4 regions of the Exiguobacterium sp. UBA7533 genome follow, and region 4 is predicted to be linked to each of the others. Evidence: riboswitches for the same ligand, from Rfam matches in the RefSeq annotation. Region 4 holds a riboswitch; each other region holds the start of a gene.
The links. A riboswitch is a leader RNA that binds a small molecule or an ion and turns the genes downstream of it on or off. The one in region 4 is predicted to bind thiamine pyrophosphate.
Positions count from the first base shown of each region.

Region 1 (3,182 bases), 360 kb from region 4:
ATCGGTTGCCTGTTGCTTGCAGGGTGTGCGCAGGAGACGACGGAACCAACGAAACCATCACAACCAGCAACGAAGCAACCGACGGAGGCGAAGAAATCAAAGCCTGAGCCGACAAAGGAAGAACAACAACAAGCACGATTAAAGCAGCAACTTGAAGCGATGTCGACGTCAGAAAAGATCGATCAATTGCTCTATATCGGAGTTGCTGGAACGGAACTTTCAGCAGCTGACCGGAAATTGTTGCAGACGCATGCGATCGGTGGGGTCTTACTGCTTGGTGGGAATATTACGTCAGAAGATCAACTCTTGACGTTCACGCGTGCCATTCAAGAAACGAACCAAAAACCGTATGTTTTCGTCGGGGTTGATGAAGAGGGCGGACGGGTCAGCCGGGTACCGGATCAACGATTACGTCTCCCGACGAGTCAACGGATGGCGCAAGGTGCAGATGCTGCAAAAATGGAAGATGTCGGACGTACGCTCGGTCACCTGTCACGATTTTATGGGTTCAACATGGACTTCGCACCGGTCCTTGACGTCAATAGCAATCCGAACAATCCAATCATCGGCGACCGTGCGTTAAGTGCTGATCCGAAGACCGTCGCGACTCTCGGTACGGCCCTGATGCATGGGATGCAAGAGACGGGAACGATTCCGGTCGTCAAACATTTTCCCGGTCACGGCAATACGAGTGTCGATTCCCATGTCGGTTTGCCGAGAGTGACAGCATTAAAGGAAGAACTGAAGCGAACGGAACTGTTACCGTTCCAAGAAGCGATTCAAGAGGGCGCCGAGATGGTGATGGTCGCCCATATTCTCTATCCCGCGTATGACGATCAAAATCCATCTTCGCTCTCGAAGCCGATCTTGACTGACCTTTTGCGTCAACAACTCGGATTCAAGGGTGTCATCATCACGGATGACCTTGTCATGGGAGCGATCACGAAACGATATGGTCTCGCGGAAGCGGCACGCCAGGCACTTGTCAATGGAGCTGATATGGCGATGTTTTCGGAAGCAGGTGCCTATCCGAAGGTCCACACCGAAGTGATGCAAGCCGTTAAAGAAAAAACGTTGTCGTCAGAGATGCTCGATGCTAAAGTGATGCGGATCTTAAAGCTGAAGCAGACCTATGCCGATAGCCAGAAGCAACAGCGACCGACGAAATCGGAGCTTGTTCAGCAAGTGGAAGCGCTCAACTAGGACTAGCGAAGCAAAGCGACTCATGCTAGACTAATGGGGCAAGCCAATTAAACACGAAAAGACACTAGGGGAGTCTCGCAGCAGACTGAGACGGAAGTATCCGGACCCTTTGAACCTGATCTAGTTCGTACTAGCGGAGGGAAGTGGCTCGAAACCTTAGATATCCTTAGCGCTTCAGCGCATTTTCGGACCACTCCCTTCAACATCGGGAGTGGTCCTTTTTCGTATGGAAAGGAAGAACATGATGCGTCTACATCTGATTTCGACGGGATCCATCAATCCACGCGATGGAGTGGAAACCTTTCAATCGCTTCAACCATATACGGACCAGCTTCATCTTCGAGAACCAAATTTGTCGGCAACAGAATTGTTAGATCTGATTGACGCGCTCCTTGCAAAAGGGTATTCGTCTGATCAATTAACCGTTCACGACCGGGTCGACGTCGCCCATGTCGCTGGCATCGGTGTGCAATTGACGCGACGTTCCTTACGTGTCTGCGATGTTCGGCGACACTTTCCGAATCTCATCATCGGGAAATCCGTCCACTCTCTGGCAGAAGCACTTGCAGCGGAAGCGGAAGGAGCCGACCGACTGCTGTACGGTCATATTTATCCGACAGCGTCGAAACCAAACGTGCCACCGCGAGGGATCGATGCCTTGAAGCAAGTTGTCACTTTCACGACGAAACCAGTCATCGCAATCGGCGGGATCACTCCTGATCACATTCCTGAGATCGCAGCGACCGGTGCAAGCGGAATCGCCGTCTTATCCGGTATTCTCGGTCAAGCGGACCCGCATGCTGCCATTCAGCGTTATCAGGGGGTACGGGTATGACGGATCACATCATCATCGGTGGTGGAGTCATCGGTTTGACGCTTGCTTACAGTCTCGCTTGTCAGAACGAATCCGTTCTTGTCCTTGATCGCGGAACATGCGGACAAGGGACGAGTCGGGCGGCTGCCGGGATGCTTGCGACGGACATCGAGCTGAGAGAAGAATTGCATACGCTTGCCGCGCGAAGTCGCCGTCTGTATCCGTTACTTGCGCGACGCCTCACGCGCGAGACCGGGATCGATTGTGGCTACCGGGAACAACCATTTTTATTGAAACAAAATGGGCAAGAATACTTATTTCCATCGGTCGGTCAAATCGATCCGCGACGACTAACGACTGCATTGATGCATGCTTTACGAAATCGTGGGGTACCAATCGAAGAACAGGTGGACGTCACGCGAATCGAGGAGAGTAATGATTTCATTAGGGTTGAGTCGAACACGGGAACGTGGACGGGACGAACGGTGACGATTGCTGCCGGACGCGGGTCCCAAGCCTTGCTCGATACAGCGGGTATTTCGATAGCGACGTATGGTGTCAAAGGGGAATGTCTCGCAGTCCGTCTCGCAGGTCAGCCATTACGCTCGATCCTGTTTGATGACGCCGTCTACCTCGTACCGAAAGCGGACGGACGGATATTGATCGGTGCGACCGAACTACCGCACGACGAGACGATCGGTGTTAGTGTCGCAGGAGTCACGTCACTGCTTCAAGCAGCAGAGCGTCTCTATCCACCGATCCGTGATGCTGTCATCGAAGAAGTCTGGTCAGGCGTACGACCACAAACAGAGTCCGGCTTGCCATATATCGGAGTCGCTGATTCGTCCCGGCGGATCTTTATAGGGACGGGGCATCATCGGCATGGCATATTACTCGCACCGGCGACAGCGGAAGTTTTGGCAAACACATTACGGTTGACCCTAAAGGAGGAAGTTCGATGAACATTACGATTAACGGCAACTACCACACCATTGAACAGATTGAGACGATTGAGGACATGCTCACGCAACTTGGCTTAGGGGAAAAACTTGTCATCGTCGAACAGAACCGACAGATCATCGACCGCGGAGCTTACAATCAAACGGTCGTTCGGAACAATGACACATTCGAAATCGTTCATTTCGTAGGAGGAGGATAAAGATGT
Region 1 is NZ_DLMP01000005.1:595,060-598,241, reverse strand. It holds gene nagZ (beta-N-acetylhexosaminidase) at 1-1,203, shown strand, start outside; TPP riboswitch at 1,260-1,362, shown strand; gene B2U10_RS10695 (thiamine phosphate synthase) at 1,445-2,038, shown strand; gene B2U10_RS10690 (FAD-dependent oxidoreductase) at 2,035-2,979, shown strand; gene thiS (sulfur carrier protein ThiS) at 2,976-3,176, shown strand; gene B2U10_RS10680 (thiazole synthase) at 3,179-3,182, shown strand, end outside.
Region 1: linked by a shared signal. The riboswitch ahead of B2U10_RS10695 (thiamine phosphate synthase) and the one ahead of B2U10_RS08715 (ECF transporter S component) in region 4 are both predicted to bind thiamine pyrophosphate.

Region 2 (3,182 bases), on a different contig from region 4:
TCCTCGTCAGTCTTGCGTTTCAAGCGGATCAACGAATCGCTCTATACATCGGTGTTCCTTTCTTCCTTGTCATGTGGGGAAGTTATCATCTCTTCGTCAAAGGAAAACATCTATCCGCTCAAAGCGACATCCGTGTCGCCCCTTCTCAACTCGAAGAATAATTTCATCTAAAAAGAGGCCGCGGAGTCATCCACGGCCTCTTTCCTATGATTGTGCTATTCCTTAAGCGTCCGCATCATCAATAGTTCTCCTTGATGGAGCTCTACCTTCGCTTCTGACGCACACCATTCATTACTGACGGTCAAGGAACCTCCGACCGGTACTGGATGTGCATCAAGTGGATATTTGACTCCGGATAAGCTTAAAGTCGATGGTACGAGTGGAATGAACGAAAGATAATGATAGCTCCCTGCTTCGACTGCATACGTTCCCTCAGCCAAGTATCGTACCTCTTCTCGTTTCGTCACGAGTCGTGCCTCTGGGTATCGCTTCAATAGATATACATTTTGGACGGTCATGTCGAGCCGCCCACCTGTCGCCCCGATAATGAAGGTATCCTCAAACTGTTTCTTCTCTGAGACTGTACGAAGTGCCAGTTCGAGATCCGTTTCATCTTTCTCGGCCGGATGAACGATTGCCCCTTCTGGTACATAACCAAGCGAATCAAAATCACCAATCGTCAGGTCGCATGTCAGCCCAAACGATTCAATCGTCTGAACACCACCGTCGACACCGACGATAAAATCACCTGGCTGACAAAACGTCCGTAAATCCGGCGCTTCTTCTCGCGGACCGGCACAGACGAGAATCGCCCGCATCTCAGACGCCTCGTGCCGAATAACGGAGTAAGCGTGGCGCAGTCGTAAATAAAAGACCCGCAACGACACCACAAAGAACGTAAGACGGTACCATGTATGTCGCGTTATAAATCAATGAATACGGTACGACTGGACCTTCGGCATACTCGGCAAAAAAGACGATTCCACTGATGACATGACAGATATAACGGAGTCCTGCGCCTAATAACGTCGCCAGGAGAACGAACGCCATCAAGCTTTTCTTTTGTCCATTGCGTGCGGCTAGTCTGACTTGACGCGCGAACAGACCACTTAATCCGACGACACCATACGCAATCGTATAGTCAAGCATCGGTTGAACGATCGTCAAGACTTGTGGAGCGAACATCAATTGAATCGTACCGACAAGCGCTCCCGTGACGACCCCTCCGACGACCCCGTGGCGAAATGCCATGACGAAGATCGGTAACATCGCTAAGCTGATCGAGCCACCTTGTGGCATTTTGAATGGAATCAGTAAATCAAAGACGACTCCGAGACTGGCGAAGATGGCAATTTCCATCATCATTTGTAACCGTTTCATGCTATTTTCCTCCTTCATTGTACGAGAGGACGCAAAAAGGCAGTACGACGAACGCCGTACTGCCTGCGTGCGCCACATCCCTACGTCCGTTTGAACGGAACAGGTTCGAAGGGTTAAAGTCTAAAAGACTCCTCTCAGCCGCTTTTCAAGCGACACCCCTTGCGGTCATCATATTTCGTTTTCTCGTTCTTATTATACGGCAGCCCCTTGACGAATGCTAGTAATCGCTTCCGCATAATCTGGTGCATTGTAGATTGCTGATCCTGCGACGAGAACGTTCGCACCGTTATCGATGCAAAGCTTTGCCGTTTCCGGATTGACGCCACCGTCAATCTCGATTTCAAATGTCAGACCGCGATCTGCTTTCATTTGCGCAAGTGATGCGAGTTTTGGCATGACACGCTCGATGAAGGCTTGTCCACCGAAGCCCGGATTGACCGTCATCAATAAGACCATATCGACATCCTCAAGGACGTGTTCAATCGTTGATAATGGCGTATGGGGATTCAAGACGACTCCTGCCTTTGCGCCCGCTGCTTTGATTTGTTGCAAGACACGATGGACATGATTCGTCGCTTCGACGTGGAACGTCACGATGTCCGCCCCTGCTTTGACGAAATCCTCGACGAAACGTTCTGGCTGGTCGATCATCAAATGGACATCGAGAATCATATCCGTCTTTTGACGTAAGCTGTTAAGCACAGGTAGTCCAAACGAGATATTCGGTACGAACTGACCGTCCATGACATCAAAATGGATATAGTCCGCGCCTGCTGCCTCGACTGCTTTGACATCACGCTCAAGATTCGCAAAATCTGCTGATAAGATAGATGGTGCAATTTTAATCATCTTCAATACCTCCGGGCTCGATTCTTGATTTCGTCTATAAACATACCATAGTTCTCATAACGAGAGGACATGATTTCTTGTGCTTCGACGGCTTCCTTGACGGCACATCCGGGTTCATTCAAGTGCAAACATCCTCGATACTTACATTCGTCCTGTACAGCCACGAATTCAGGAAAACTCCACCGTACATCCTCGATTTCCATATCATACGGAAAATCAAGGTTCGAGAAACCTGGTGTATCAGCAATCAAGCCTTCGGCAAGTGGCATCAACGTGACGTGACGTGTCGTATGCCGTCCACGTCCGAGTGATTTCGAAATCGCACTCGTCTCTAAGTCGAGTGTTGGTTCAAGTGCGTTCAAGAGCGAACTTTTCCCAACACCGGATTGTCCGGCAAGAACGCTCGTTTTCCCGGCCAGTAACGGACGGACTTGTTCAACACCTGTCAATGTCTCACTTGATGTCTCGATGACCGTATAACCAATCTTCCGGTAAGCGGCAATTGCCTCTCTAACTGCAGGACCTTTGACATCATCAAGCAAGTCCATCTTCGTTAACAGGATGACGGGTTGGATTTCCTTCGCTTCGATCAAGACGAGGAAACGATCGAGCAAGTGCGCTGAAAAATCAGGTTCTGCAGCCGAGACGACAAGCAACGCTTGATCGATATTCGCGACAGGCGGGCGTACTAAAAAGTTGTCCCGCTCCTTCACTTCGAGAATATACCCGGTCTCACTTTCGATATGAAGAACGACTTCGTCTCCAACGACTGGACTGATGCCGCGTTTTCGGAAATTCCCTCTTGCCCGTGAACGGACCTCTCCTTCTGGTGTCATGACATCATAAAAGCCACCCTGCAGGCGTATGATCGTTCCTTCTCGATTCTCTTCGATGCGTTGTTCCGTCATCCTATGCACTCCTTTTTCATCACAGTCACTGTGCGTCTTTTGCTT
Region 2 is NZ_DLMP01000001.1:147,549-150,730, forward strand. It holds gene B2U10_RS00770 (amino acid permease) at 1-161, shown strand, start outside; gene B2U10_RS00775 (thiamine diphosphokinase) at 216-818, opposite strand; gene thiT (energy-coupled thiamine transporter ThiT) at 820-1,380, opposite strand; TPP riboswitch at 1,441-1,550, opposite strand; gene rpe (ribulose-phosphate 3-epimerase) at 1,573-2,229, opposite strand; gene rsgA (ribosome small subunit-dependent GTPase A) at 2,232-3,137, opposite strand; gene pknB (Stk1 family PASTA domain-containing Ser/Thr kinase) at 3,163-3,182, opposite strand, start outside.
Region 2: linked by a shared signal. The riboswitch ahead of thiT (energy-coupled thiamine transporter ThiT) and the one ahead of B2U10_RS08715 (ECF transporter S component) in region 4 are both predicted to bind thiamine pyrophosphate.

Region 3 (3,182 bases), on a different contig from region 4:
TCAGATATGAGAGAAACTTGAATACTATAATAAAATATGAAAAACATAAGTGAGGAAAACGATATATGCTAAAAAAACTAATTTCTACCATTGTTTTAGGAGCATTACTTATAACAGGAACACAACCAATTGCGGCAGCAACGATCAAAGAAAAAAAGGCTGAAAATGCCGCAGAACAACGTAAATTAGAAAAAGCAATTAAAAAACAAGAGTCGAAAATTTCGAAAGAACAACGTCAAATCAATCGAATCGATGCAGCGATCAACGAAAAGATTTTTCAGATTTCCGAAAAAAATAAACAAATCGAGAAATTGAATTTGCGAATTGATGAATTAAAAGCAGACATCGTTCGCTACGAAGAGATGTTGAAAAAACAAGAAGAACTACTCGGTGATCGTCTACGTGTCTTCCAAGAAAACGATGGAAACTCAATCAAATGGGAAGAAGTCATTTTTGGATCGAAGGATTTAGGTGATTTATTTAGTCGTGTCATGGCAGGGAAAAAAATCGCGGAGCAAGATGATAAAATGATTTCGGATTACATCGCAACCCAACAAAAGCTAGCGGAAGCAAAACAAGCGCTCGTTGAAAAAAAGGCGGAGCAGGTTGAAGAGAAGAAAACATTAATCGAACAAAAAAAAGCGTTGAAAGTTCAAATGAAAGAACGCAGTGCTACGCTTAAAAAATTACGAAAAGGTAAGACGAAGTTTACGACAGAACTTCTAGACGCGAAAGAACTACAAGCCACACTTGAAGCTCAAGAACGTGCGATTGCGGCAGCGAAGGCAGCAGCTAAAGCAGCGGCTGAAAGAGCAGCAGCCGAGAAAGCAGCAGCTGAAAAAGCCGCTAAAGCGAATGCTCAAGCAGCAAAACAAGCAGGTAAGAGTTCAGAATCACCTACTTCAGTTGCCCCACCCGTTGTTTCGAGCGGTGGGAAATTCGTTCGTCCATCTTCTGGTGGCGTATCACAAGGGTTTGGACCAGCAAGCGGTGCGAACGGCTATACGTTCCATAATGGTGTCGATTTCAGTGGTTCGGTCGGCTCACCAATCGTCGCAGCAGCAGCTGGAACGGTCATTACAGCTTCAGGTGGTGGGCCTTATGGAAATCACGTCATGATTTCTCACTTCCTTGACGGGAAAGTCTATACGACAGTCTACGCTCATATGAGTTCATTATCTGTTCATGCAGGACAAACAGTTTCTCAAGGTCAGCAAGTTGGAACACTTGGTAGTACTGGGAATTCAACAGGACCACACTTGCATTTCGAACTACATGTCGGAGGCTATCAGTACAGTGCCTCTTCTCCTCTGAATGCAGTTAATCCATTAGCATACCTATAATTCAAAACGAGCTTCGGCTCGTTTTTTTCTTGCCGCTATGCTACAGTTAAGGCGAAATGAATACTTGAGCAACTAGGGGAGCTGGAGGAATCCGGCTGAGAGGAAAACCAATCTGTTTTCGACCCTATTACCTGAACTGGATAATACCAGCGTAGGAAAGTTGAGCCGAACGAATACCGAAATGGTTGGATAACGATTTCGTATAGCGTCGACTGCTTTTTTACAGCGGTCGACGCTTTTTTTTGTCGGTAACAACTCCCTTACATTGCTCGATGGAAAGGTGAGAAAAATATGAAACATGTATTGACGATTGCGGGATCTGACTCCGGTGGTGGAGCTGGAATTCAGGCAGATTTAAAGACATTTTCGGCATTGGGCGTTTATGGGATGAGTGTTTTGACGGCGGTAACGGCTCAAAATACACTGGGCGTTCAAGCAGTAGAAGAGTTATCATCGGAAATCGTTGATGCCCAATTAGCTTCAATCTTTTCAGATATTCGTGTGGATGCTATCAAAATCGGTATGGTCTCGAATGCACAAACGATTCACGTCATTGCAACACATCTTCGCAAACAGACAGTTCCGATCATACTAGACCCTGTCATGGTCGCAAAAGGCGGGCATGCCCTATTGCGGACGGAGGCAGAGGAAGCACTAATCGCGGAGTTACTGCCACTTGCGACACTCGTCACACCAAATTTACCGGAAGCAGAGCGCTTAACAGGGCAGTCAGTTACTAATCTAGAGGAGATGCGACTGGCGATGCATCAGTTGGCTATGAAGACTGGAGCCGTCTTGCTAAAAGGTGGACATCTACCGGGAGCTGCCACGGATTTATTATGGGACGGGCAAGAGGAATACCGTTTCACATCAGATCGGTTAGATAATCAACATACTCATGGAACAGGCTGTACCTTATCTGCAGCGATTGCGGCACGGATGGCACTTGGAGAAGCTTTACCGGACAGTGTACGTCAGGCCAAGAAGTATGTTACAGAGGCGATTCGTCATGGATTTGCTCTCGGACAAGGGATTGGACCGACACATCATTTTCATTCACTTTGGAGGGATACACATGTTTACGACCATTCTTAAACACAAACCACTCATTCATCATTTGACGAACACAGTCACGATCAATGATTGCGCCAATGTCACACTCGCCGTTGGCGCATCTCCAGTCATGGCGGAGGATATTCGCGAAGTGGAAGAGATGGTTCGACTTGCGCAAGCTCTTGTCTTGAACATTGGAACAATTGATGCAGACATGCAAGCAGCTCAACGACTCGCCGCAAGCGAAGCGAGACGCTTGAACGTTCCGATCATCCTTGATCCAGTTGGAGCGGGAGCTACATCATTGCGTACGTCCTTTTCAAAAGAATTGAGTAGACTCGGATGTACGGTCGTTAAAGGAAATGCTTCAGAAATCAAGACATTGCTTGGGGAGAATGGACGAACAAAAGGAGTCGATGCTGCTAGTGATGAGATCATGGATCGAGAAATCATTCGTGCATTCGCTCGTAAACAAAAGTCCGTCATTGTCGTCACAGGTCCAATCGACTACATCACGGATGGCATGCGCGAAGTGGAACTACAAGTAGGTACGCCGCGTCTCGGAGACGTCACAGGTACGGGGTGTATGACAGCTTCTTTGATTGCGAGTTTTCTTGGTGCAGGATATTCTGCGTTTGAGGCAGCAGTCCACGGAACATTTATCATGGGAAAAGCAGGAGGACAGGCAGCATCAGAAAAAGGTCTAGGTAATTTCAAACGAGAGTTGTTCAATGCAATCAGTCTGATGACGGAGCAAGATTTGATGGAGGTGGTAGAACATGTCAA
Region 3 is NZ_DLMP01000011.1:118,499-121,680, reverse strand. It holds gene B2U10_RS12145 (murein hydrolase activator EnvC family protein) at 66-1,343, shown strand; TPP riboswitch at 1,408-1,518, shown strand; gene thiD (bifunctional hydroxymethylpyrimidine kinase/phosphomethylpyrimidine kinase) at 1,635-2,438, shown strand; gene thiM (hydroxyethylthiazole kinase) at 2,419-3,182, shown strand, end outside; gene thiE (thiamine phosphate synthase) at 3,176-3,182, shown strand, end outside.
Region 3: linked by a shared signal. The riboswitch ahead of thiD (bifunctional hydroxymethylpyrimidine kinase/phosphomethylpyrimidine kinase) and the one ahead of B2U10_RS08715 (ECF transporter S component) in region 4 are both predicted to bind thiamine pyrophosphate.

Region 4 (3,182 bases):
ACAAAGAGGGAACGGCAATACCTTTCGTTTGAAGCTCTTTGTAATCTTGGGGGAACAGATCCCGTGGATCTGCTGTCGCAGTAATCGATCCGTCCTCAAGCAAGACGACCTGGTCGACGTACGACAAACAGACATCGAGTTGGTGTTCGATCAAGACGATCGTTAAATCGTGTTCTTTTTGAATCCGAAAAATCAACGCCATCAGCTCATGTTGTCCGATTGGATCAATCTGAGCCGTTGGTTCATCGAGTAATAAGATCGTCGGCTCAAGTGCTAGGACCGCTGCGAGCGCGAGACGCTGTTTCATTCCACCGGATAGACTCGCGATCGGTGTCGAGAAGGGGAGGGGGAGACCGACGAGTGCGAGTAAGCGTTCAATTCGTTCATCCATCTCCACGCGCGGAATCGAGCGATTTTCTAAACTAAAAGCGATTTCGCGTCCGATCGTCTCCATGCAGAACTGTTCTTCTGGATTTTGAAACAAGATTCCGACCGAACCGGACCGGGTAACGGTACCAGTCTGTTCGACTTCAATCGTTTCCGGTGTCAGTCCGGCAAGGGCATGAAGTAATGTCGTCTTGCCACTCCCACTTCGTCCGAGCAGAAGGGTCGTCCCTTGCTCAATCGTCAGCGATACATGATTGAGCACCGATTTCATCTGACCGGGATAGCGGATGCTGAGGTCGTCGACAGTAATCATGCGATTTCTCGTTTCGCACTTCCTGCCGCAAACCCGTTCAAGACACCAGTCGCAACAAGGCGACGGACGAGAATGGCTGCAAGCAAGCCACCGAGTAATGCGCCGCTGATCAATTGTAAGCCAGTTGTCGCAAGCAACGTCGTCGTTGTGTAGTAACCGAATCCGTTCGCGATTAGACTATAAACGATGCTACCAATCGCGGCTCCAACACCCGATAACATCAAGGTCCATGTGTCATAATGACGGTAACGCGTCATCGCGAAGACGAGTTCCGCACCAAGTCCTTGGCAGACTCCGATCAGAAGAGCGGATAAACCAAAATGACTACCTGTGAACAGTTCGACGGCTGCCGCGACGACTTCCGCAATTAAAGCGGCACCTGGCTTTTGAATGATTGCTGCGACGAGCGGACTCGCAATGATCCAGATGCCAAACATCCAGTTGGCACCGACAGGACCGAAGATCGCTGAGATCGGTAACCAGAGTGTTGACCAACCAAGATAGATGACGCCGCAAGCGACGGCGAGCATCATCATGACCATGATTTCTTTCATTTTCCAGTGTTGCATTAGATACGTCCTCCTTTGAATGGGGGAGACGCCAAAAAAGACCGCCCTCCGTAAAAAAGAGAGCGGTCCTCAGAAAAACTGCGCGCAGCAGGAGTCATTGGATGTGATCGCTCCACTTTCCTACGCTAGTATGAACTAGATCAGGTTCGAAGGGTCCGAAGTGAATCGTCTCAGCCAATTGGGCTCCCCTAGTGGATATGGTAATAGGTGATACGCTGTTCACTTTAGGCAATCCAGCGTCTGTTGTCAAGACACAAAAAAACGATACGCCGCAAAGGGCGTATCGTTAAATGACTTATTTATTGTCTTCGTTCTCTTCAGCTGTTTCTTCTGAAGACGCTTCTGTTGCTTCCGCTTCGTTGTCTTCGCCAGCTTCTGCTTGTGCCTCTGCTTCCTCGATTTCTTCAAGATCCTGCTCGAGTGTCGATTCGACGACAGCTGCGACTTGAATATCGCCTTCTGTAACGATGCGGAAATCTTTTTGTTCTGGAAGATCGGCTACAGAAATCGAATCGCCGATTTCGAGGTTCGTGACGTCGACTTCGACGTTCTCTGGTAATTTATCTGGTGTAGCGGCGACTGTTACTTTAAAGAGTGTTTGTGATAGGAAGCCACCAACTTTTGCACCGGCTGCTTCGCCAACGAGTACAACGTCTGCTTCGACTTCTGTTTCTTCATCCATTTTCACGGCGATGAATTCAACGTGATCGACTGTTGGTGTGAAGACATCCATATCACGGCGATTGATCAAGACGTTAATATTTTTACCATCGAGTTTGAGTGAAATCAAGACATTTTCACCGTTTTCTCGGACGATTTTAAGCAATTCTTTTTCTTCAAATGCGATTGGTGTACTTTCCACTTTGTAACCATACACGACGCCAAGAGCTTTTCCTTCATGACGCAATTGTTTACGGAGTGAGCGTGGACGTACCTCGCGTTTTTCGGCTGTTAAATTAACTGACATGTTCATTTCCCCCTTGAATTTGGTATAGCCCTCAAAAGGTAATGAATGTAGGAGCAGGACGAATCCTGAACAATATGAATCATGCTAAGACAATCGGTTTCAGACTCTCATGAATCTGACGCTTTCGTGACTTTGCATTTCTCTCCCAGGTCATTACGCTGATATTGAGAAACATGTGTGAGTAAGTCACCGGTTTGATGCGGTGCTAATGAGTTTATACCCCTATGTTTTAAATCCATAAACCTCTTTTTTATCTTTTTGAAGTCGAAAGACCTCCAAACCGCTTGAAATCAGGGGTTGAGAGGTCTTTCGTTTTTTTCATTCTTTATGATGATTCGTTGATTTTCACGAACTAAAACACGAACGAGACGTTCAATTTGCCGCATCGTCGTCTGTCCCATCGTCGAAATTTGAAGCCACTGATTGTAAACGAGATAGTCGCTTTCGTACTGGACGTGATACCCCTGAATGCGCAGAGCGTCGCCTAAATCGGTTGCGGACGGATGAACGATCGTCAGTATTCCCGGCGCTTGTGCTTCTTGTTGTGCGAGGAGTTGGAATCCAGTTGCGCGGACGGCTTGTTCGAGATAGGTCATCTTGATTGCTGCTTGATTAAGATCGAGGGCATCAAGCGCTGCCTGACAGGCAAGCAACAGGTTCGACGAGCCGGAAAAGGCAACCCCTTCCGCATAGAGTCCTAAATCCAGATAACGGGGAATACAGAGAGAAGGTAGGACGCGATCTGCGTGACCAATGAACGCAAGACCCGGTAAACCACCAATCGCTTTCCCGGAAACAGTCGTGACGAATTTGCAACCAGCGTATGAGAAACGTCCGGTTCCAACAGCGCTGATCGCATCGACGACGAGTGCGGTTCGTTGATCTAACAGCACTTTTACTGCATCAAGATCATAGAGAACACCCGTTGACGTCTCACAATGCGTCA
Region 4 is NZ_DLMP01000005.1:239,082-242,263, forward strand. It holds gene B2U10_RS08710 (ABC transporter ATP-binding protein) at 1-700, opposite strand, end outside; gene B2U10_RS08715 (ECF transporter S component) at 697-1,269, opposite strand; TPP riboswitch at 1,370-1,469, opposite strand; gene B2U10_RS08720 (50S ribosomal protein L25/general stress protein Ctc) at 1,565-2,236, opposite strand; gene B2U10_RS08725 (GNAT family N-acetyltransferase) at 2,527-3,182, opposite strand, start outside.